Regions from separate parts of the Marinomonas maritima genome, predicted to be linked through region 2. Evidence: predicted binding sites of a transcription regulator. Region 2 holds the regulator's gene; each other region holds the start of a gene.
What was found. Region 2 encodes FliA, which starts transcription of late flagellar genes. Its sites were predicted from a motif close to CTAAAGTTNNNNNNNNNNCNGCCGATA; they were not measured.
Positions count from the first base shown of each region.

Region 1 (7,443 bases), 140 kb from region 2:
CCGTTAGCCCCCAAATTCCATTTAAGTACGCTTTATCTAAAAACGAAAATTTATCTACCGTTTGCTTCATCCTTTCGATATCCACATGAATATCTGGAGTCACGCCTAACTTACTTAACGTGTTGATAGTGGACCCACAAGAAATCAATAGAACTTGATCTCGAACCTCTTTAATCAATTCAATTCCTTGATCAAGAGAAGGGCCATTACCCAAAATAAAAACGGGAATATCTGTGACCCATTTCGGCAGTACATCCCTCCCTTGAAAGTGTGCCACTTTTGTTGTTGGAAGCGACCTGAGCCCCTGAGCAATGCCTATTAGAGCATCATCAAAAAAGCCCCATCCCATTACTTGACGCACATAATGCTTTTTAAAATAATCAAACGCCTTATCATTTTCAGGACTGTTATAGCCCATGAAAAGATAGGTTTCTGGGGCTAAAAAGTAACCGTTTTCTTGCAACTGTAAAAGATAAGTGTCGGTAAACTCTTCAGGCTGAACGCCTAGAAAAAAATGGATCGTACGGCCATCTCTGTTGCAGGTTTCTAAAATATTTTGCCAATCTATTGAATACAAAGAGTAATGAAAAAGATCTAAGTCACTTTCGTATAAATAAAGGTGTTTTATGTCTCTTTTGCTTAAGAGCAACTCAAGTTGATACCCAAGCTCAATACCAAATACAATGGCTGCCCCGACAAATTGAGGCCACTCGACTTGTTTTTCAAGGCCTTCAGACTGTACCTCAATTTCATCTAATATTTTATTACTGTAAAAGACATGACGACTTTCGTTGTTAAGAGAGCGCTCTAAATTGAGAAAAGTTTTTGTAGGGTGAGAAAGCACATACTCTATTTTATCTTGCGCCTGAGACTTAGGATTTTCTGAAAACAGAGGATAACCAATATCCTCTCTAAAAAGATTCAATTCCCCCGACTCTTCCATGTAAATAAAGCGTTTTTTGGGTCGGTAGTCTTTTAGCTCTTCATAGATATGAGGCATGAACTGAGAAAAAACAGTCATGTTTTTTATATATCGATCAGTAAGATCTTGATCGTTATCTTTTAACCTTTCAGCACCTTTTTTAAAAGAAGCAAGAAAGGCTTCCGCATGCTCAAGATTGGGGCCACTGGCTTTATTTTGCATGCTTCACGCCTTTATACTTACTGACGCTCTTTCGAGCTTTTATAGATTGAAATAACTGACTTTGCATGATTCGATGAGTGTCTTGAACTAGCTGAATAGCCGAATGATGAATTTCAATAAAAGTTTTTAATTTCTGATTATTTACGGAATTTTTTTTTTCAGGTTTAAGCGAAAAAATAAAGTCATTATGCTCTAAACATAACCGCTGTATTTCATCAAAATCTTTAACTAATACAGCCTTCTCTAATTCTTCAGTTAACTTAGCCAACTGGGACAGATCAAGCATTAATGGCCCCAGCTCGCGCTTGACTTTCACTATTGTATGCTTCTTGCTTAGATGCTTCGGATATTTGATCCCAGGCGCCTTTGATTTGCAAAAGTAAACCGATTACTTGATCAATAACAGCACAGTCTTTAGACACACTCGCTTCATTAATACGAACGATCATGTAATCGTATAACCCATCTAAATTATCCACTAACTCAGGATTGACATCACGATCTAATGCATCTCTTAATGCATTTATAATCTCTATTGCTCGAGTGAAGGCTTCGCCTTTCCCGCCCCAATCCCCTCGTTCAATACAGCCTTTGCCTAGCGCTAACCGTTCTATGGCTCCATGCATCAGAAGCTGGATAACACGATGAGGATCGGCCGAGGCTAAATCGGATTTTATAGAGTCCTTTTTATAAGCCTGAATCCCTTTTTTCGCGTACATAAAACAACCTCACTAAATTTTCGAATACAATACAACATGACACTATAATTGATTTAGCATTGAATTCAGATAACTACCTTGAGCATTCATATTTGCAAGCTGAGTATCTAAATTCGTAAACTTACTGCGTAAAGAGGCCTCATATTTTTCCATACGCGCCTCATAATCTGAAAGTGACTCCTCTGTGCTACCGATAGATTTGGTAACCGAGTCTTTAAGTGTACTGTTCATTCCTCTAGGGCCGGCATAAGTGTCGAGCAGTCCATCAAGCGATGTTGCCAGACCATTTTTACCTATAAATAAAGAGGCTACACCATCGAAGTCTTCCTCAACAGCGCTATTAAATTTTTCACTATCATAGCTTAGTGTCCCATCCTCTAAAAACTCTACGCCAACATCAAAAATAGAGGTGAATGGGCTACCTTCGCTCGAGTGATTAGACATTAAGTCGCTGGCTAACGATGAACTTAGGTTACGAATCATACTATTGCCATTTAGGACGGAACCTTTCGCAGTATTCTGCTTAAAGACTGAGATGAGTTCATTATAGGAGCCGACAAAGCCTTGAATCGTATTTTCAACGGTTTCTTTATTATAACTAATGTCTACTTTAATGGGCTCTTTAGACACATTTAGCGCATTGACTGTTAGCCCTTCAACTGCTTTATCAAACTCATTACTATCATTTCGTACTCGAATCCCATCAACAGTAATAATGGCATCTTGAGCCTCACCGCCCAAAGGAACACTTAGACCTGGGAAGAAACCACCAAGAGCAGCACTGTCTAATGTAAGATTACTGCTGTCTATACTTAAGGTATTACCTACGCCCGTTTTCGTTGATGTGATGGTAAAGAACATATGACCATCACCATCATCAACTAAATTGGCTGATACTCCAAAATCTTTACCTGCTGAATTTATCTGCTCACGAAGCTTAGACAATGTAGTGTCTGGCTTTACATCAAGTACAAGCTCATCATCACCAGCCGTTAACGTTAATTCTCCACCAGAGGAAGTGACAATTTCATCTCTAGAAGAAAATAACGTGATATCAGAAACTAAGCGGCTGCCTTTTGCTAACTGGTTTACTTGAATTGAATAGGCATCGGTGGAAGCGGTTTTATCAGGGGTAATAGAAAGAGACTCTTCACCTTCTTTTTGTTGTATTACGGCATTACGCCCAGAAAAAAGATTATCATCATTGAGAGTGGTAACAAATGTTTTAAAATTGTCTATGGCTAAGCCTACCGAACCGAGAGCAGAGAGCTCTGCTTCGTATCCAGCCAGTTTATTTTCATATAACTTAACTTTTGTGTCCCTTCTGGCACTGACCATGTCACTTACTAGAGACTCAAGATCTAAGCCAGATCCAGCACCTAATGAGCCAATTGCCATAACAACTCCCTAAAACTAACGCATCAATATTGACGATAAATTAAACTTCACTATTTACTAGTGTCCCCTTAATATCGCTAAGTTGGCTCATAATAGCATCGATTCTTTCAGACATTTTAAGAAATTCTTCTGTCGGCATTTGACGTACGACATCACCTGTTGTCTGATCCATAACTTTTACAATATTTTTACTTCTATCCTCAGTCATTTCAAATCTCAAATGAACATTTAATTGAGACATTTTCTTATTAGCAATGTCAATATCTTGAGGTTCGACATTAGGAGAACGTGAAAAACCTTGGTTATTACTATTACTGCCTGTTTTATTACTATCGGCTGAGTTTTGTATAGCTTTAACACTTGCTTGACGCAATGTTTTAAAATGTTCATCCGCACGTTGATCTTGTCTGACTGTAATACCCCCAAGAGACTGTTTCGTATAATCACTTGAATTAATTGACATATCATTAGTCCTCTAAGTGAGACAAAAGCTGGAACACTGCTCCAGCTTTTCGCTACCACTAATTTTAGCCCAAAAGAGACAACGCTGTTTGTGGACGTTGATTTGCTTGAGCCAAGATTGATGAGCTTGCCTGTTGAAGAATTTGAGAGCTTGTTAGCTTCGCAGTTTCTTCCGCAAAATCTGCATCACGTACACGAGAACGTGCAGCCGATACGTTTTCAGAAATATTACTCAAGTTACTGATACTTGAACCCAAACGGTTTTGGACCGCACCCAACTCTGCACGCTTTGAGCCAACCGCTTCGATCATACTATCTACGATATTGATCATGCTCTGTGCATTCGCCATTGTCGTAACCGATGGTGTACCAAAACCTTGAGATGTATCACCAAAGCTTTTACTACGGTCTGGTTGCTTAGGAGCATTTGGGTCAACATAAACTTCGCCACGCTCTTCCGCATCCGCTTTAGCTTGAATTTCTGGGTCTACATAAGTATCGCCATTCGCTTCAACTCGTGCTTTTTCTTGAGCTTTGCTATCCGCTTTCTGTGCTTCATAAGCTTCTAGTTCTTTTTGATATGACGCATCAGAAGACAGACCTGCCATAGTGAAACCACCATTACCAGCGTAATCCTGTTTCTCACCTTTACTCAAGTCAAAGCTGATGGTCTGGTTTGCATCAGCACCAACCTGATAAACACCACTATATGTTCCATCAAGTAGAGCACGACCACCAAAAGTAGTATCCGAAGCTATACGATCAATCTCTGTGGATAAAGCACCTATTTCTTGCTGAAGTGCTTTACGATCAGAATCAGAGTTCGATCCGTTTGCTGATTGAATAGACAACGTACGCATACGTTGAAGCATGTTTGTCGTTTCATCCAATGCGCCTTCTGCAGTTTGAGCCACAGAGATACCATCATTGGCGTTACGAACCGCCTGATTCAAACCATTAACCTGAGATGTTAATCGGTTAGAAACCTGCAAGCCAGCCGCATCATCCGCCGCACTGTTAATACGCAAACCAGAAGATAGACGCTGATAAGACGTATCCAAGGTTTTACTTGAATTCATCAGCTGACGCTGGGCATTGATAGATGAAGTATTTGTATTTACGTATAAAGCCATTATAGCCTCCTGGATTTCATAAAATCCTGCAAAAAAGCAGATCGTATAAGGTTTTCGACAAGATTTTGAAAACCTTTAGTTAATTCCGGAAAGTTTTTTCCGCAATAAGGAAAAAAACTTCCCATCTAACGGCAAATTACTGCCTAAATAATTGTTTTAAAAGAACTTTAAAATAATTATCTTCTGAAAATATTGTGTGATTTTTTTTCTAAAAATAAAAAAACACGCAATTATGCTCAAACCCTTATCCAATACGTCAAATTGATACGAGCCATAGCCCAAACAACCAACGAAAGCACTATGCATAAAACCAAGCGGCAAAAAACCGCCTTTAAAAAAGCGAAAAACGATCACTTAATGCCTTTAGATGCCGCTACAAAGCAGCATTTAAAAAAGAACGTAAAAGCCAATATATTTTTCGCCATTAAGTGCTGGCACAAACAATTCGCGCTAATACACACCACTCAAAAAAGGCCAGTGAACACCATGCGACACGACACTTAACCGGGGCGAGTGGTCGCAATAACCCTAAAAATATTTTCTCGTGACTATTCAATCACCGCCCTCCGTTGTCGAGTGCTAACGTAAAAAATGCGCGTCGACATACACTACTCAAAAAAGACCAGTGAACATCATGCGACACGACACTTAACCGAGGCGAGTGGTCGCAATAACCCTAAGAATATTTTCTCGTGACTATTCAATCACCGCCCTCCGTCATCATGCATTGACCCAAAAAATGCGCGTCGACATACACCACTCAAAAAAGACCAGTGAACACCATGCGACACGACACTTAACCGAGGCGAGTGGTCGCAATAACCCTAAGAATATTTTCTCGTGACTATTCAATCACCGCCCTCCGTTATCCTGCGCCGAGCCAAAAAAATGCGCGTCGACATACACCGCTTAAAAAAGACCAGTGAACACCATGCGACACGGCGCTTAACCGAGAAGAACGGCCGCAATAACCCTAAGAATATTTTCATATTGCTATTCAATCACCACCCTCCGTCGTCGAGTACTAACGTAAAAAATGCGCGTCGACATACACCACCCAAAAAAGACCAGTGAACACCATGCGACACGACACTTAACCGAGGCGAGCGGCCGCAATAACCCTAAGAATATTTTCTCGTGACTATTCAATCACCGCCCTCCACCATCATGCGTTGACCCAAAAAATGCGCGTCGACATACACCGCTCAAAAAAGACCAGTGAACGCCATGCGACACGGTGCCTAACCGAGGCGAACGGCCGCAATAACCCTAAGAATATTTTCTCGTGACTATTCAATCACCGCCCTCCGTCGTCGAGTACTAACGTAAAAAATGCGCGTCGACATACACCACTTAAAAAAGACCAGTGAACGCCATGCGACACAGCACTTAACCGAGGCGAACGACCGCAATAACCCTAAGAATATTCTCTCGTGACTATTCAATCACCGCCCTCCGTCATCATGCGTTGCCCCAAAATTTGCGCTTCTATATGCACCAATCGAAAATAGGCTTTCGGAGATTCACACTGAACTCCCATGCTTAAAAGACATACTCGATCCCAAAATATAAAATCAGGTTCATTAAAAAAATCGCCTTAAATAAAGTCACCTATCACCGGAAAACACGCTACTTAAAGCAATATCAATTGTGAAAAGCTGATCTCAAAGTAGGTCTGAAAAACAATTTTTTCATTTACAACCACCCATGACATAAGCCTTAAAACATTTCCTACACACTAAAAAACAATCAATAACGGACTAAAACCCCATCATTCAGGCAAAAAAAAGCCGGGTGATAAATCACCCGGCTGAAAAGGCACCTCTAGGAGAGAGAAGTTGCCTATATTCCGAGAATTACTCGAATTTTTTGATTGAAGGCGCTATTTTTCGAGTTCAAGTAACGATCAATTAACTAGATTAAGCCCCTAATAACTTTAAAGCAGCCTGTGGTCGTTGGTTCGCTTGAGCAAGTATGGTTGAACTGGCTTGTTGAATAATTTGTGAACTCGTTAGTGATGCTGTTTCAGCAGCATAATCTGCGTCTCTAACACGAGACCGAGCAGCCGAAACGTTTTCAGAAATACTAGACAAGTTATTCACAGTGGAACTAAAACGGTTCTGCACCGCACCAAGCTCAGCACGTTTTGAGTCAACCGCTTGAATCATAGTGTCCAACATGGCAATCATACTTTGCGAGTTCTTAATATCTGTTATCGATACCGTGTCCGCAGTCACTAATGGCTGGCCATATCTTTTCTCGGGCTCAACCACTGTGCCGTCAGGTTGAGTAATTGAGCCATTAGGATGAGCAATGGTTCCATCAGGATGCATTACAGATCCATCCAGTTGTACTACTCTGCCATCGGGGTGAGAAACCGTCCCGTCAACATTTTTCGTTGTGCCATCAGCATTCGAAATAGTGCCGTCTTCATTTACAATATCTTGCCTAACGGTGCCATCTTCATTTATCGGTACACCGGCAGCATCAATAAGCACCCCATTTTCATTAATTGGGCGGTTTTGCTCGTCGATCAGAACATCTTCTTCATTGACTCGCTGACCCTCTTTATTAATCAACTCGCCAT
Region 1 is NZ_JAMZEG020000003.1:241,911-249,353, forward strand. It holds gene M3I01_RS13195 (motility associated factor glycosyltransferase family protein) at 1-1,144, opposite strand, end outside; gene M3I01_RS13200 (hypothetical protein) at 1,134-1,430, opposite strand; gene fliS (flagellar export chaperone FliS) at 1,423-1,863, opposite strand; gene fliD (flagellar filament capping protein FliD) at 1,906-3,261, opposite strand; gene M3I01_RS13215 (flagellar protein FlaG) at 3,302-3,724, opposite strand; gene M3I01_RS13220 (flagellin N-terminal helical domain-containing protein) at 3,789-4,856, opposite strand; partial or broken gene M3I01_RS18610 (flagellin) at 6,776-7,051, opposite strand.
Region 1: the regulator FliA is predicted to act here: its motif matches at 4,909-4,935, upstream of M3I01_RS13220 (flagellin N-terminal helical domain-containing protein).

Region 2 (7,443 bases):
TTCAAGATGCTCGTAATAAAGGTAATTTACCTCGATCTAAAGATCTTAGCTCTGCGCTGCTGTTGATTGTTGCAGCTGCTACTTTATACGGAACCGGAACCTTATTGGCTCGTGATTTGGCGGTATTGTTTAACTTTAACTTTGTTGTTGAGCGTTCGGATATATTTGATCTTAGCCGTATGGTTTTTCATCTTTATGAGTCGATCGTAACTATCATGGACTCCATGGTGTTGCTTATGTCCGTTCTGGCTGTGGCTGGCATTGTGGGTAGTATCGCTTTAGGGGGGCTGAATTTTGCATGGGAGCCCTTGATGCCTAAGCTCAGTAAAATGAGTCCTATAGCAGGTTTGAAGCGAATGTTTTCCGTTCAATCTTTGGTTGAGCTCCTTAAGTCTATCGCAAAAGTGACGTTGGTTGGCGTTGTTGCAACATTGGTTTTGAGGTATTTTTTGCCAGAAACCTTAGGGCTTACGTTCCAATCGATTCAATTGGCTATTGCTCATGGCGTTGATATTGTTGTCTGGTCCTTCATTTTCGTGACTCTTGCTTTGGCGTTAATTGCAGCTATCGATGTGCCTTTTCAGGTTTGGTCTCATAAAGAAAAGCTTAAAATGACGAAGCAGGAAGTCAAAGACGAATTTAAGCAACAAGAAGGTGACCCTCTGGTGCGAGGACGAATTCGTCAAATGCAGCGACAGGCTGCTATGAATCGAATGATGTCCGATGTGCCAAATGCAGATGTTATTATTACTAATCCGACGCACTTTTCAGTGGCATTAAAGTACGACCAAACGGGCGGTGTGGCGCCTGTTTTGCTCGCGAAGGGTGGTGACTTCATAGCGTTGAAAATCCGTGAAGTTGGCAATCACTATGATATCCCTGTGATACAATCCCCAGGATTAGCAAGGGCGATATATCATCATACCGAAATTGGTGATGAGATACCTCAAGGCTTATTTAAAGTAGTGGCTCAGCTATTGGCTTATGTGTATCAGTTGCGTAATGCTCGTACAGGTGCGCCACGGCCTGAAGTTATGCCCAATTTGGATGTGCCAGATGAATTTCAGTGGGATGGTAGTTAATTGTGTGTTGTATTTTTCTTCTTCCATAGGGATGTTGTGTGAATTTTGACCGTGGTCGGCTTGCAGGGCAGGTTCAGGGTGTTTTTAGCGGGAATCTAGGTATTCCTATTTTGTTATTATCGCTTTTGGCGATGATGATCTTACCTATACCAGCATTTTTGCTAGATGTTCTTTTTACTTTTAATATTGCCCTTGCCATTGTTGTATTGTTGGTCGCTATTTATTCAATGCGCCCTTTGGATTTTGCTGTTTTTCCTACTGTTTTACTTGTTTCTACATTAATGAGGCTTGCACTTAATGTGGCTTCAACACGAGTGGTCTTGCTGGATGGTCATGAAGGTGGGGATGCTGCGGGTAAGGTAATTCAAGCGTTTGGCGAAGTGGTTATTGGTGGTAACTACGTTGTTGGTTTTGTTGTATTCGCGATTTTGATGATTATCAACTTTGCGGTAGTGACAAAAGGTGCTGGTCGTATTTCTGAGGTGAGTGCCCGATTTACCTTGGATGCAATGCCAGGTAAGCAGATGGCTATTGATGCAGACTTAAATGCTGGCATGATTGATGCTGAGCAGGCTAAGGAGCGCCGTATCGAAATCGCTTCTGAGGCTGAGTTTTATGGTTCCATGGACGGTGCTTCTAAATTTGTAAAAGGTGATGCGGTTGCTGGATTATTGATACTTGGCATTAACATTATTGGCGGCCTTTCTATTGGCATGGCACAACATGACCTTTCTTTTTCTGAGGCAATTGAACGATATTCATTGTTGACCATCGGTGACGGATTGGTTGCGCAGTTGCCTTCACTTATGTTGTCGACTGCCGCGGCTATCATGGTTACTCGGGTTAACGAGACTGGCGATATGGGGTCGCAAATTGTACGGCAAATGTTTGGATCGTCAAAAGCTTTATATGTGGCCGCCGGTGTCATGACGATTATGGGGATTGTTCCTGGTATGCCGCATTTTTCCTTCTTGTCTCTAGCGGCCTGCTTGGGTGGTCTTGCTTATTACCTTGAATACCGGAAGAAACAAAAAACCGTGCAAGGACAGAAAAGCAGTAAAAGCAAAGCCTCTTCTGATAGTTCTGCTCCGACTGAAGTAAAAGACCTTAGTTGGGATGATGTGGCTCCTGTTGATATGCTTGGGTTAGAGGTAGGGTATCGTTTAATACCACTCGTTGATAAAACTCAAGGTGGTGAGCTATTGGCTCGAATTAAAGGTGTACGTCGTAAGTTATCTCAAGATTTAGGTTTCTTAGTGCCTAGTGTACATATCCGAGACAATTTAGACTTAATGCCTAATGCATATAGGGTCACTCTTATGGGGGTGAGTTTGGCTGAAGCAGAGGTTCATCCCGATAAAGATTTAGCGATTGATCCTGGGCAGGTATTTGGAACTATTGATGGGATTGCTGGTAAAGATCCGTCGTTTGGTTTGGATGCAGTATGGATTGACCCTAAGAAAAGGGATCAGGCTCAGACCTTTGGGTATACGGTTGTTGATGTCAGTACAGTAGTGGCGACTCATATTAATCAGATCATGCATAAACATGCGTATGAATTGATTGGTCATGATGAGGTTCAGCAGTTGCTGAGCTTATTAAAGCAGTATAATCCTAAATTGGCTGAAGAGTTAGTGCCGAACACGGTGCCATTGAGTGTTCTTCTCAAGGTCTTGCAGAATCTATTGATTGAAGGAGTTCCTCTTAGGGATATGCGGACCATTTCCGAATCCATAATGGGGGTGCAGCCTAAGACTCAGGACCCTATGATATTAACAGCAGCGGTTCGTACATCCTTATCGCGGTTAATTATTCAGACATTAGCGGATGGAGTTGAAGAAATTCCAGTTTTGACGCTTGAGCCTCAGTTAGAAAAAATGCTTATGCAGACGGTTCAGCAAAGTCAGCAGTCTGGTATTAAAAATGAGGAAGCGCTTATTTTAGAGCCGCAAATGGCGGAGCAACTACAAACCTCTCTTCGTCAGTCGGCGGAACAGCAAGAGGCAATGGGAAATACGCCTATTTTAATTGTATCTGCGCCTATACGGCCTATGTTAGCTCGTTTTATGCGTTATGGTATGGTGAATATGTCGGTTCTTTCTTATCAAGAGGTGCCAGACCACAAACGTATTACTGTGGTGGGTGTTATTGGTCAATAAAATCTACCTATCGAGGCAGTAGATTGTATCTATATTTATTGGAATCTTTCGGGTAAGCTATGGATTTGTAAGAAAAATAAACTGGAAGGATTAAGTTATTCATGCAAATTAGGCGGTTTCGAGCACCTGACATGCGGCAAGCGATACGGAAGGTCCGTGATGCTGTGGGCCCTGATGCAGTCATTTTGTCAAATCAACGTCTGCCTACAGGCGAGATCGAAATAGTTGCCGCTTTGGATTATGACGGATCTTTGCCTTCTAGTATGACCTCTAAGCGTTCGTCTGCTCCTCGCCCTGAACCACATGCAAACCCTAGCTCGGATTATTTAGAGCGAATAGAGAGAGCAAAGCAGCAGACAGCACCTCCAACTAATACACCCAGCATTCAATCCGAGCAGCTAAATAAGTCTTCTACAGCGCAGTTTAATATGCCTCCACTCGCTGAAGATAAAGAAGACCCTCGGGTGGAAGAGGCTCTATCTGTACGAAATAATGATAGTGCCAAGCAATTGCGTGAGATGGAGCTAGAGCTTCAAAATGTCCGTGCTATGCTGGAGCGGCGGCAGAATGAAGGGAGCGGTGATTCCAAGATAAGCGCAGTTGAGCAGAGGGCCCGTGAAAAATTAAAGGGGTTGGGGTTGTCTGAGTTTGTTGTTTCTAGGTTGATAGATGATATCGATTTAAAAGGACGGGAGGATGACTGGAATCGTCTACTTGCGCATTTGGCTGATTATATCCCTGTTCGTTCGAGTTCTACTGAGCTTAAAGGCTGTATCGCTTTTATGGGGCCAACAGGTGTCGGGAAAACGACTTCTATAGGTAAGATCGCTGCTCAGCATGTATTAAAGCATGGCTCTGAGGGGGTGGTGTTAATTACGACTGACAGTTATCGTATTGCTGCCCATGAACAGTTAAGAACCTTTGGTCGTATTCTAAATGTTCCTGTCGAAGTGGTTAATGAATACTCAGATTTAAATGAAGTGTTGGCAAAATACGCACATTACTCTTTAGTTCTTGTTGATACTGCTGGAATGAATCCAAGGGATTCTAATCTTGAGCGACAGCTTCTAATGATGAAGCGAGCAAGGGCTAGTCTTAAAAAATTGCTAGTATTGCCTTGTACAAGTCAAAGGCAAGTATTAAAAACAGTTGTCGATATTTACTCTCAAGTTCAACTAGATGGCTGTGTTTTGAGTAAACTTGATGAATCTGCTTCACTTGGCGAAGCGATTAGTGTAGTTATTGAAGAGGGCTTACCTGTCGTATATATAGCAGATGGTCAGCGTATACCTGATGATATTGAGCCAGCTAGAGCACATAACTTGATTAGTCGAGCTGTTTATACAGCGGAGCATTATAATCAGCTCTACGGGTCATTAAAGTATGGTAGTTAGTAAAGATATGTTATTACTGAAAGCGTTACGCTGAACTATGTAGTACAGTTTGATTAGCGCAACTAACTTAAATAGTGAAGGTTGCTTAGAATATTTTATGCAGACCAAAAATGGATACAATACATACTCAAAAAAAGCGGCGCTTTCGATTGATTCGATTGTTGAGCAGTATGGGTATTTGGTAAAAAAAATTGCCTATCACCTATTGGCTCGATTACCCGATAGTGTCGATATAGATGATTTAACTCAGGCTGGTATGATGGGGTTGATTGAGGCCTATAAACGCTTTGAATCCACCAAGGGTGCCAGCTTTGAAACCTATGCTGGCATTCGTATTCGCGGATCTATAATGGATGAGGTGCGAAAAACAGATTGGGCGCCGCGTTCTGTTAGGCGAAATGGAAGGGCGGTTACGAATGCAATTAAAGAGTTAGAGGCCAAATTCGGGCGTGAGGCCTCCGATATGGAAGTGTCGGCTCATATGGGGATTAGTATGGGGGAGTATCATGAAATGATTCATTCCTCTATGTCTACCCAATTATTTAGCTATGAAGAAATGCTAGACTCTGATACAACTAATTTAGAATATATCGATTCAGAGTTTGAAAATGCACCTTACTCTTTAGTTGAAGAAGGTGGTTTCCAGAGTCAATTAGTAAAAGAGATTGACACTCTTCCTGAAAGAGAGAAATTAGTTTTATCTCTTTACTATAATGAAGAGTTAAATTTAAAAGAGATTGGCGCTGTTTTAGGTGTCAGTGAATCAAGAGTCAGTCAAATCCATAGTCAAGCGGCTATGCGATTGCGAGCTCGATTAAGTGATTGGCGAGATTAAATTATGAGTTCTGAAATATTACCTTTTGGGTGTGGAGGGTGCATTGGATAAAAACATGAAGATCCTGATTGTTGATGATTTCTCGACAATGAGACGAATCATTAAAAACTTACTACGGGATTTAGGGTTTACCAATACGGTTGAAGCGGATGATGGAACGACTGCGTTGCCTATACTTCAAGCTGGAACAATCGATTTTCTTGTAACCGACTGGAATATGCCGGGTATGACTGGTATTGAGTTGCTTCGTGCAGTTCGTGCCGATGAAAAATTGAAGAGTATACCTGTTCTCATGGTAACCGCAGAAGCTAAACGTGATCAAATTATCTCTGCAGCTCAAGCAGGAGTGAATGGTTATGTTGTTAAGCCGTTTACCGCAGTTGCTCTCAAAGAAAAAATTGAGAAAATATTCGAACGAATAGACGCTGCAAAATAGGGGCTTTAGATGTCAAATGTATTGGGCTCTGGATTAGTGGAATTTGAAAGTCTAGTAAAAGACGGTGCTGTAGAACTGTTAAACCACCTTGAAGTGGGTGATTTTGGTGCTGCTATTAAAATAATCCAAGAATTAAGCGAGGCTCGTCATAATAGCTTCTATAACGAAGTGGGTCATTTGACGCGGAGTTTGCATGATGCTATTCGTGATTTTCAAGTTGATTCTATAGATTTGGTCGTTGGTGAGGGTGGGAATGATTCTGCTACAAAAATCACCGATGCCTCGGATCGATTGAATTATGTTATTGAGACGACCAATGCTGCTGCCAATAAAACCATGGATATGGTCGATAGTAGCGTTCCTGTGGCTAGTGAATTACAGAGTCAGGCCAGAGAACTGCGAAAAGATTGGAGTCGATTAATACAGCGTGACTTAACACCACAAGAGTTTCGAGACTTATACAAACGCATAGATGTCTTTTTATCGTATGCGGATGATTGTGCCACCACTTTGCATTCAAACCTCAACACAATTCTTCTAGAGCAGGGTTATCAAGATCTAACAGGTCAAGTGATCACTAGAGTGAATGATTTAATTCGAGATGTGGAAGAAAAGCTTGTGCATCTCGTTGCTGTTGCTGGACGCGTTGATAGTATCTCTGGAATTGAACATCAAGAGAAGGAATCTGAACACGATGATACTCGTGGACACGGTCCTGCTATCAATAAACAAAACAAGCCTGAAGTACTGAATAGCCAAGACGAAGTAGACGACTTGCTATCAAGTCTTGGTTTCTAGAAGGGGCTGAGGATGAGTTTCGAACTCGATGAAGAGATTCTACAGGATTTTTTGGTAGAAGCTGGTGAAATTCTTGAGCAGCTTTCCGAGCAATTAGTAGATTTAGAGCAAAACCCAGATGATAAGCCATTGCTTAATGCGATTTTCCGTGGTTTTCATACCGTCAAAGGCGGAGCGGGTTTTTTGCAGTTAACTGCTTTGGTCGATTGCTGTCATTATGCTGAAAACGTTTTTGATATTTTAAGAAATGGCCAGCGTAAAATAGATTCTGATTTAATGGATATTGTTTTACAGGCTCTTGATGCTGTAAATGAAATGTTCGATGCCGTGCGGGCTGGCGGTGAACCAGAACGCGCTTCGCCAGAGTTGATTTCGGCACTTAGTGCTTATGCAACACCTCCTACAGCGGAGGAACTTGCAGGTGAAAGTGAGCCAGAGAGCGTTGTTGCTGAAGATCAAGATGATGATACAGATGATAGTGATACAGATGAACCTGCTGATATTTCTGACGACGAATTCGAATCTTTATTAGATGCTTTAGGAGGTTCATCATCTGATGATGCATCACCTAAAAGCAGCACAGCCCCAAAAACTGATGATGAAATTACAGAAGATGAGTTTGATGCATTACTCAATCAACTTCATGGTAGCAGTGCGCCTGGAATAAATGATGAGTCAACGGACAATGCTTCCACAAGCGCGGTTTCCTCTGATGAAATTACAGAAGATGAATTTGAAG
Region 2 is NZ_JAMZEG020000003.1:105,491-112,933, reverse strand. It holds gene flhB (flagellar biosynthesis protein FlhB) at 1-1,082, shown strand, start outside; gene flhA (flagellar biosynthesis protein FlhA) at 1,121-3,241, shown strand; gene flhF (flagellar biosynthesis protein FlhF) at 3,343-4,635, shown strand; gene M3I01_RS12600 (RNA polymerase sigma factor FliA) at 4,733-5,470, shown strand; gene M3I01_RS12595 (chemotaxis response regulator CheY) at 5,526-5,906, shown strand; gene M3I01_RS12590 (protein phosphatase CheZ) at 5,916-6,704, shown strand; gene M3I01_RS12585 (chemotaxis protein CheA) at 6,717-7,443, shown strand, end outside.

Region 3 (7,443 bases), 150 kb from region 2:
TGGACGAGGTTTGCCTGTTGCGGGTGTTGGAGGGCCTATTTTTTTGCCTCCGCTTGAAAGTATCAATATCACCGAAGACGGCTCTATTTCTATTATTCCACAAGGTGGTGCAGGTAATGAAGTCGCTGTGTTAAACCAAATAAAATTGGTCAATCCGGATGCTCAGAACTTACGCAAAGAAGGCGATGGTTTAATTCATTCACGGGACGGGCAAGCGTTTGATCCAGACCCTAACGTACGTTTGGTTAGCGGATTTATAGAGGGGAGCAATGTTAATGCCGTCGAAGAAATGACGCATATCATGAACCTAGCTCGACGTTTTGAGATGAATGTAAAAATGATGGATTCAATTCGAAATAACGCAGACTCTTCTGCTCGAATATTACAGCGTTCGTCATAAATACAATTGATAAGTAAAGAATAACGACATTAAAAGAGGCACTTATGAATTCAGCATTATGGGTAAGTAAAACCGGTTTAAGCGCAATGGATAAGCAATTAAACGTGGTTGCCAATAACTTGGCGAACGTTTCAACGACCGCTTTTAAGAAAGATAGAGCAGTATTTGAAGATCTAATGTACAAAACAGTCCGTGCGCCAGGTGGTTTAAGTGCGCAAAATGCGGAGTTGCCATCCGGCTTGCAGTTAGGTACTGGTGTAAAAGTTGGGGCAACACAAAAAGACTTTTCCAATGGTGATTACAATATGACGGATAGGCAGCTTGATGTTGCTATTCAAGGTAAAGGCTTCTTACAGGTATTACAGCCTGATGGTACTATTGCTTATACAAGAGATGGCAGTCTACAGCTTAATAGTCAGGGGCAACTTTCCACGTCAGGTGGCTTAGTGGTTGAGCCCGGTATTCAGATTGATCCTGATGCCATTGAAATCATGATTGCAGATGATGGCGTAGTGTCGGTCCGTAAAACAGGCGATGCAGATGCTCAGCAAGTTGGCGCTATTAATATCGCAGGCTTTATTAATCCAACGGGGTTGAGTTCAGCAGGACAAAATATTTTCACTGAAACCAACGCTAGTGGACCGCCATTGGTTGGTGTTCCAGGAACGGATTCACTTGGGACTATTTCCCAAGGTATGTTGGAAGCTTCTAATGTGAATTCGATTGAAGAGCTTGTTAATATGATTACGACTCAAAGAGCGTATGAAATGAACTCTAAAGTGATCGCTTCTGCAGATGGTATGATGAGTTTTGCAATACAGCAGCTATAGTAAAATATGGAATATGATGAAGATGAAATACGCGTTTTTGATTTTTTTGAGTGCTTGTTTGTCTGGTTGTCTTTCTTGGGATGTCAACCAACAAGCGGTTGCTAACGCCGCCGCCGCAGGCGCAGCGGCAGCAGTAACGGATGCCGTTATCGATGCTGTGGTAGACAATAATGAGGAAACGCCAGAGGAACCTATACCAGAAGAGCCGCGTAAAGGTTATGTTCCTGATCCTAATGATCCATTAAATGGACCGAAAATCGGTCAATCTATACAGTCTGATGACCCTTACTATACGCCTGTTTACCCTAATGGAATGAATCCTTCTCAGGCACCAACAGGAGGAATTTACCAGACAAGTATGGGGGATGTGTTTTTTGGCGATCAAAAAGCCAGTAAAGTCGGCGATATACTAACCATTAATTTGAATGAAACGACGACATCAACAAAAGCCAATGCAGCCACTGTATCAAAGTCTTCTTCTGCGACGATCGAGAATCCAACGGTACTGGGTCAGGAAATGAGAGTAGACACAACGCTTCCGCAGCAAGGTACGGATTTCTCAGGTAATGCATCGGCGAATCAGAATAACAGTTTGAACGGTACAATTTCTGTTACTGTATTCAAGGCATACCCGAATGGTCTTTTGGCCGTACGTGGTGAAAAATGGTTGCGCTTGAACCAAGGTGATGAATACATTCGCTTTTCAGGTGTCGTACGAAAACAGGATATTTCTCCAGATAATACCGTTGAATCTGAGCGTGTTGCGGATGCGAGAATTACCTATTCTGGTACCGGTGATGTGGCTGCAGGAAGTGAACAAGGCTGGGTGAGTCGTTTGCTTAACTCTAGTGATATGCCTTATTAATTTGATGATTTAACAGCTGAGGGGATCGATTCTCTCAATAGGTGATGTAATGAAGCACGTAGCGCTAATTGTCTTATATTTATTATCTTTTTCTGTTCAGGCTGAACGTCTGAAGGACATTGCTAGTGTTCAAGGTGTTCGAGAAAACCAACTGTTTGGTTATGGCTTGGTGATTGGCCTTAACGGGACGGGTGATAGTACTGCTTTTACGAGCCAGAGCTTTTCTAGTATGTTGTCACGTTTTGGTGTGACATTGCCGGAAGGCGTGAATGCGACCTCCAAAAACGTCGCAGCAGTGTCTCTAACCGCTACATTGCCTGCGTTTTCTAAGCCAGGTCAAAAAATTGATGTCACCGCATCCTCTATTGGTAATGCGAGCGCGTTGCGTGGCGGAACCTTGCTACTGTCTACTTTGAAAGGGGCGGATGGGGCAGTTTATGCCATCGCTCAAGGAAATTTAATTGTTGGCGGTTTAGGGGCGAATGGGGCTGATGGTTCACGGACGTCGGTTAATGTACCAACAGTTGGACGTATCCCAAATGGCGCAAGTGTAGAGCGTATTGTGGCGAGCAGTTTTAATACCGGTGATACGCTAACCTTCAATCTGAATCGTCCTGATTTTACAACGGCAAAGCATGTTTCAGATAAAATTAATAATCTTCTAGGGCCTGGTGTGGCGACAACTCTTGATGCGACGTCAATACGGGTTTCTGCACCGAGAGATCCAAGTCAGCGAGTGACTTTTTTATCCATTCTTGAAAATCTTGAAGTGAAAGTTGCTGAAGAGCGTGCGCGTATTGTTGTTAATTCTCGTACGGGAACCATTATTATCGGTCAGCATGTCAAAGTTTCTCCCGCTGCAATTACGCATGGTAGTTTGACCGTGACAATAAAAGAGGTTCCGCCGGTGATTGGACAAGATGGAACAGTAACCGGAGGGGAGACCATAGTATCCCCTCGTGAAGGTATTGCTATTAGCCCTGACAGTGGCCATATGTTTGTTTTTAATCCGGGTGCGTCATTGAATGATATTGTTCGAGCCGTTAATCAAGTGGGGGCTGCGCCTGGAGATGTCATGGCGATCTTAGAAGGCTTAAAACAAGCTGGTGCCATTAATGCCGACTTAGTAGTGATATAGGCTTTACTATGAACTCAGTTCCACCAAAGGACGATTTTTTTGCAGATTTTTCTGCATTAACCGCGTTAAAAACGAAAGCACAAAAAGATCCGGAAGCCGCATTAAAAGACGTTGCTCAACAGTTTGAGTCAATCTTTATGAATATGCTTTTGAAGAACATGCGCAGTACAAATGAAGCGATTGGTAGTGGTTTATTCTCCAGTGCTCAAACTAAGCAATATCAAGAAATGATGGACTCCCAAATGTCTCAAGGCTTGGCAAAGTCGGGTGGGCTTGGGTTGTCTGAAGCGCTTATTCGCCAATATCAAACAAAGCAGCAAGGTTTCAGCACACCAGAAGCGAAAGAGCGTGGAGATACGGATTTTTTGAATCAGGTAGCGAAACAAGACTTGGTCAGAGTTCAAGCATTGGCTCATCGTGCTTCAACTGAGTTTATTCAATCGGTTCAACAAGAAACTCAAAATAGTTCTGCTAATGGTGTCGCTTCTTTACCTTCCGCACTTTCTGTTGTGTTTGAGTCGCCAGATGATTTTGTTGATAATCTTTGGCCTCATGCTCAACAAGCCGCAGATAAGTTGGGTGTGAACCCTAAGGCAATATTGGCCCAAGCTGCATTAGAAACAGGTTGGGGTAAATACCCGATTGCCAAAGAAGATGGTGCTGCAAGTTTTAATTTATTTGGAATAAAAGCCGATAGTCGCTGGCAAGGCGATAGAGCGGTTGTGAATACATTAGAGTTTCGCGATGGTGTTGCGAAACGGGAGAAAGCCGCGTTTCGTGCTTATGATTCTTTTTCACAAAGCTTTGATGACTATGCCGATTTTCTGTCTTCTAGCGAGCGGTACAAAGATGCCCTTCAGGCCGGAGATGACGCATCAATGTTTGCCGCTTCTTTGCTAAAAGGTGGTTATGCGACGGATCCTAAGTATTCAGAGAAAATTGACAACATCCTTTCCAGTAAGTGGTTTCAACACCTTTAATAATAAAAATGGCTCAATTCTCAGCGTTGGTAAAGTTTTTGCATGAATAGCCGATATGATTAAGTAAGTTCAAAGGTTATTTTTAAAAAAACGTACTAGGGGTGTGAGCTATGAGCTCAAATTTATATTCAATTGGTTTGTCTGGGCTTCAGTCTAGTAATGCTCGTATTAACACGACAGGGCAAAACACATCCAATGTGGATACTGAAGGCTATAGCCGTCAAAGAACCGACACCACAAGTTCGCCTGTTGGTGGTGTTGTCCTTCGTGATACCTCACGCCTAGTCGATAATTTTGTTAGCTCTCAGGTTCGCTCTGATACATCAACCTTTTCATATTACGACACTTATCATTCTATGATATCGACATCGGACAGTTTATTGGCTGAAGACAGTATTTCTCTTAATACTTATATCAATAACTCGTTTGATGCCTTGCAGACCGTTAATAATGACCCTACTTCTTCTTCATTAAGGCAGTTGGCTCACTCCAGTCTAAATAATCTTGTTCAGCAGTATCATACGCTTTCAGGCGTTGTAAGCGATCAAGAAGGGTTAGTGGATGCTCAGCTTGCGTCTTCTTTAGGTGATTTGAATACCATCACAGCGAAGATTTCAAATCTGAATGAACAGATTTTGAGGCAAGAAGGTATCTCGATTTCTCCTGCCAATGAACTTCGTGATCAGCAAGAATTATTAGCCAAAGATTTGTCTAAATATCTGGATATCAAAGCCCAATTTAATGACAAAGGATTGATGACTATTCAACTAGCGAATGGTCAGCCTTTGGTAATGGATCAATTTCCTACAGAGTTAAAAGTGAGTTCAAACCCACTACACCCTAAAAAAATTGATTTGGTTGTTAGCTTTGGCGATTACGAAGTGGGTTTGAAGACGCAAGGGCTTGGTGGAAGTGTTGGGGGATTGATTGATTACCGATCTGAATTTAGCGTTTATGCCGATAGGACATTAGGTCAGCATGCTATTGCGCTGGCAGACGCGATGAACACTCAGAACAGGAAGGGGCTTGATGCTGATGGTCAATTCGGAAAAGACTTGTTTTCTTTGGGGGATATAAATGTTTACTCCACAGCGGATAACCTTAATAAAGCGAAAGATATATCAGTAAGGGTATCAGCGGGTCAATCCGCCAAAATTACAAAAGATACCTATGAGCTTAATAGAACGGATGACAATTTATTCTCGATAAAGAAAGTTAATGCAGAAGGCAAATCAACAGACAAAGCGATTACCTTTGACCCAAGTCTTTTGCAAAAAGATAACAATGGCTATTTCAAAATTGATGAGCTTGGTCTTGATATTCGCCTCGATGGTATAGATAAAATAGATAAAGATGATATTTTTCAATTTACGCCTACCGAGGGAGCCGCTGCAGCATTAGGTTTGGCCTCAAGAAATGGCGAGGCGATAGCTCTGAGCGCGCCAATTGGTGTAAGTACAGGTTCAGATAATTTATCGGATGCAAGAATTTCTCTTACTTCTGTGACAAATACAGACCCTGAAACATCTGCTTTTTCATCGGATGGCTCTTTATATCCTAGTGCGCCACATAAAATCTATTTTACCTCTCCAAGTTCCTATGTTGTTCAGAATTCGTCTGGTGTTGAATTAGCAAAAGTCGAAAATGTCATAGAATTTAGTAATTTGCTTGAAAAAGCAGGATTATCAAACGAGGCAGGTTTTGATGTGTCAGTTTCCTCTATGCCAAAGCGAGGTGATGAATTTTCAGTTGGCACGGACAATATAGGTCAATCTGACAACTTTAATGGTCTGGCGTTAGCGGATTTACAAAACCAATCTCTTATTGATGGTAAAGCAACTCTGGTGAAGTCTTTTTCTGGCTTCATATCCTATGTAGGTAGTAAAACCGCAGAGATAGAAGGTCATGCAGACTCAAGTGAAATTGTAATGAACGAAAGTATTGCTCGTCGGGATAGATTATCAGCGGTAAGCCTTGATGAGGAGGCTGTGAATCTTTTGAAGTACCAGCAGTCCTATTCTGCTTCTGCTCAAGTGGTAACGGCAGCTCGCACAACGTTCGAGACTTTACTTGGGATTATGAGGTAAGTTTATGCGAGTAACTAATAACTTAATCTATGGTCAGGCAAATAAGTCTATGACCCAAGCAAATGAAAAAATTCTTAATATTCAAGAAAAAATTTCATCTCAAACAAATATTATAAAACCGAGCGATGACCCTGTCGGTGCTAGCCAAATTTTGATGTATGGCAGTAAGAATCAAACATTAAAGCAATACGATGAAGCCATGAAAATGGCAACGGGTAACTTAGAATATCAAGAGGTTGCTTTAGACAGTTTGAATGATTTTTTAGATTCTGCCAGAACGCTGTTTATTCAGGCTCAAAATGATATCAACACTCAAGTCGACATCGAGGCCATTGCTCATGAGGTTTCTTTGATAACAGAATCCATGGCAGACTTGATGAACTCTAAAAGTGCTGATGGTAACTATATTTTTGCAGGTACAGATTCACAAAGCCCGGCTTTCATTATAGGAAGCGATGGCCGTTACCAATGGGCTGGCAATGAAGGGCAAAAATACGCTCAAATATCAGAAGATTTGAAGATCCCGGTTACCAATTCAGGTAAAACGCTTTTTCAGGATATTTGGACAAATCGAACGTTTGTATCAAAAGTCGTCGATGGCGATGTATTGCTAACAGATAAAGTACAAAATCAGGCTGATTTTGATTTGTTTATGGCGAAGCATTACGACCCTGAGGATGCTAAATCTAATAAATACAGCCTTGTTACGTCATACGCTGACGGAGGTCGCTCACCTTTAGATCGTGTTAAAGAGCAGCCTGGAGCGGATGTTGACGGCTATAATTTGTTTGACGGAACGCTGGCTGACTATGTTATTACAAATCATTTGGGTGAAGAGATTGATTCTGGTAATTATAAAGTAGGTAAGCCAATTACATTCTCTGGAATGTCCTTTATTCTAGAAGGTGAGCCTGGAGCATCGGTTGATATTACTCTTATGAAGCCTCATAAAGACAATGTGCTGAATGAAATAAAAGACTCGTTGGCTACTTTAACAAATAAAAATGCCACACATGAAGATCGAGAGTCTGCCTTTTTTAGTGCTATATACAGCATTAATAATGCTCAGCAACGGATTGGCGAAGGTCGATCTAATATTGGTGCAAGGCTTAACATGATTGAAGGCAGAGAAAGTTTTAGTTC
Region 3 is NZ_JAMZEG020000003.1:252,332-259,774, reverse strand. It holds gene flgF (flagellar basal-body rod protein FlgF) at 1-400, shown strand, start outside; gene flgG (flagellar basal-body rod protein FlgG) at 445-1,230, shown strand; gene M3I01_RS13260 (flagellar basal body L-ring protein FlgH) at 1,253-2,095, shown strand; gene M3I01_RS13255 (flagellar basal body P-ring protein FlgI) at 2,145-3,233, shown strand; gene flgJ (flagellar assembly peptidoglycan hydrolase FlgJ) at 3,242-4,213, shown strand; gene flgK (flagellar hook-associated protein FlgK) at 4,324-6,300, shown strand; gene flgL (flagellar hook-associated protein FlgL) at 6,305-7,443, shown strand, end outside.
Region 3: the regulator FliA is predicted to act here: its motif matches at 4,243-4,269, upstream of flgK (flagellar hook-associated protein FlgK).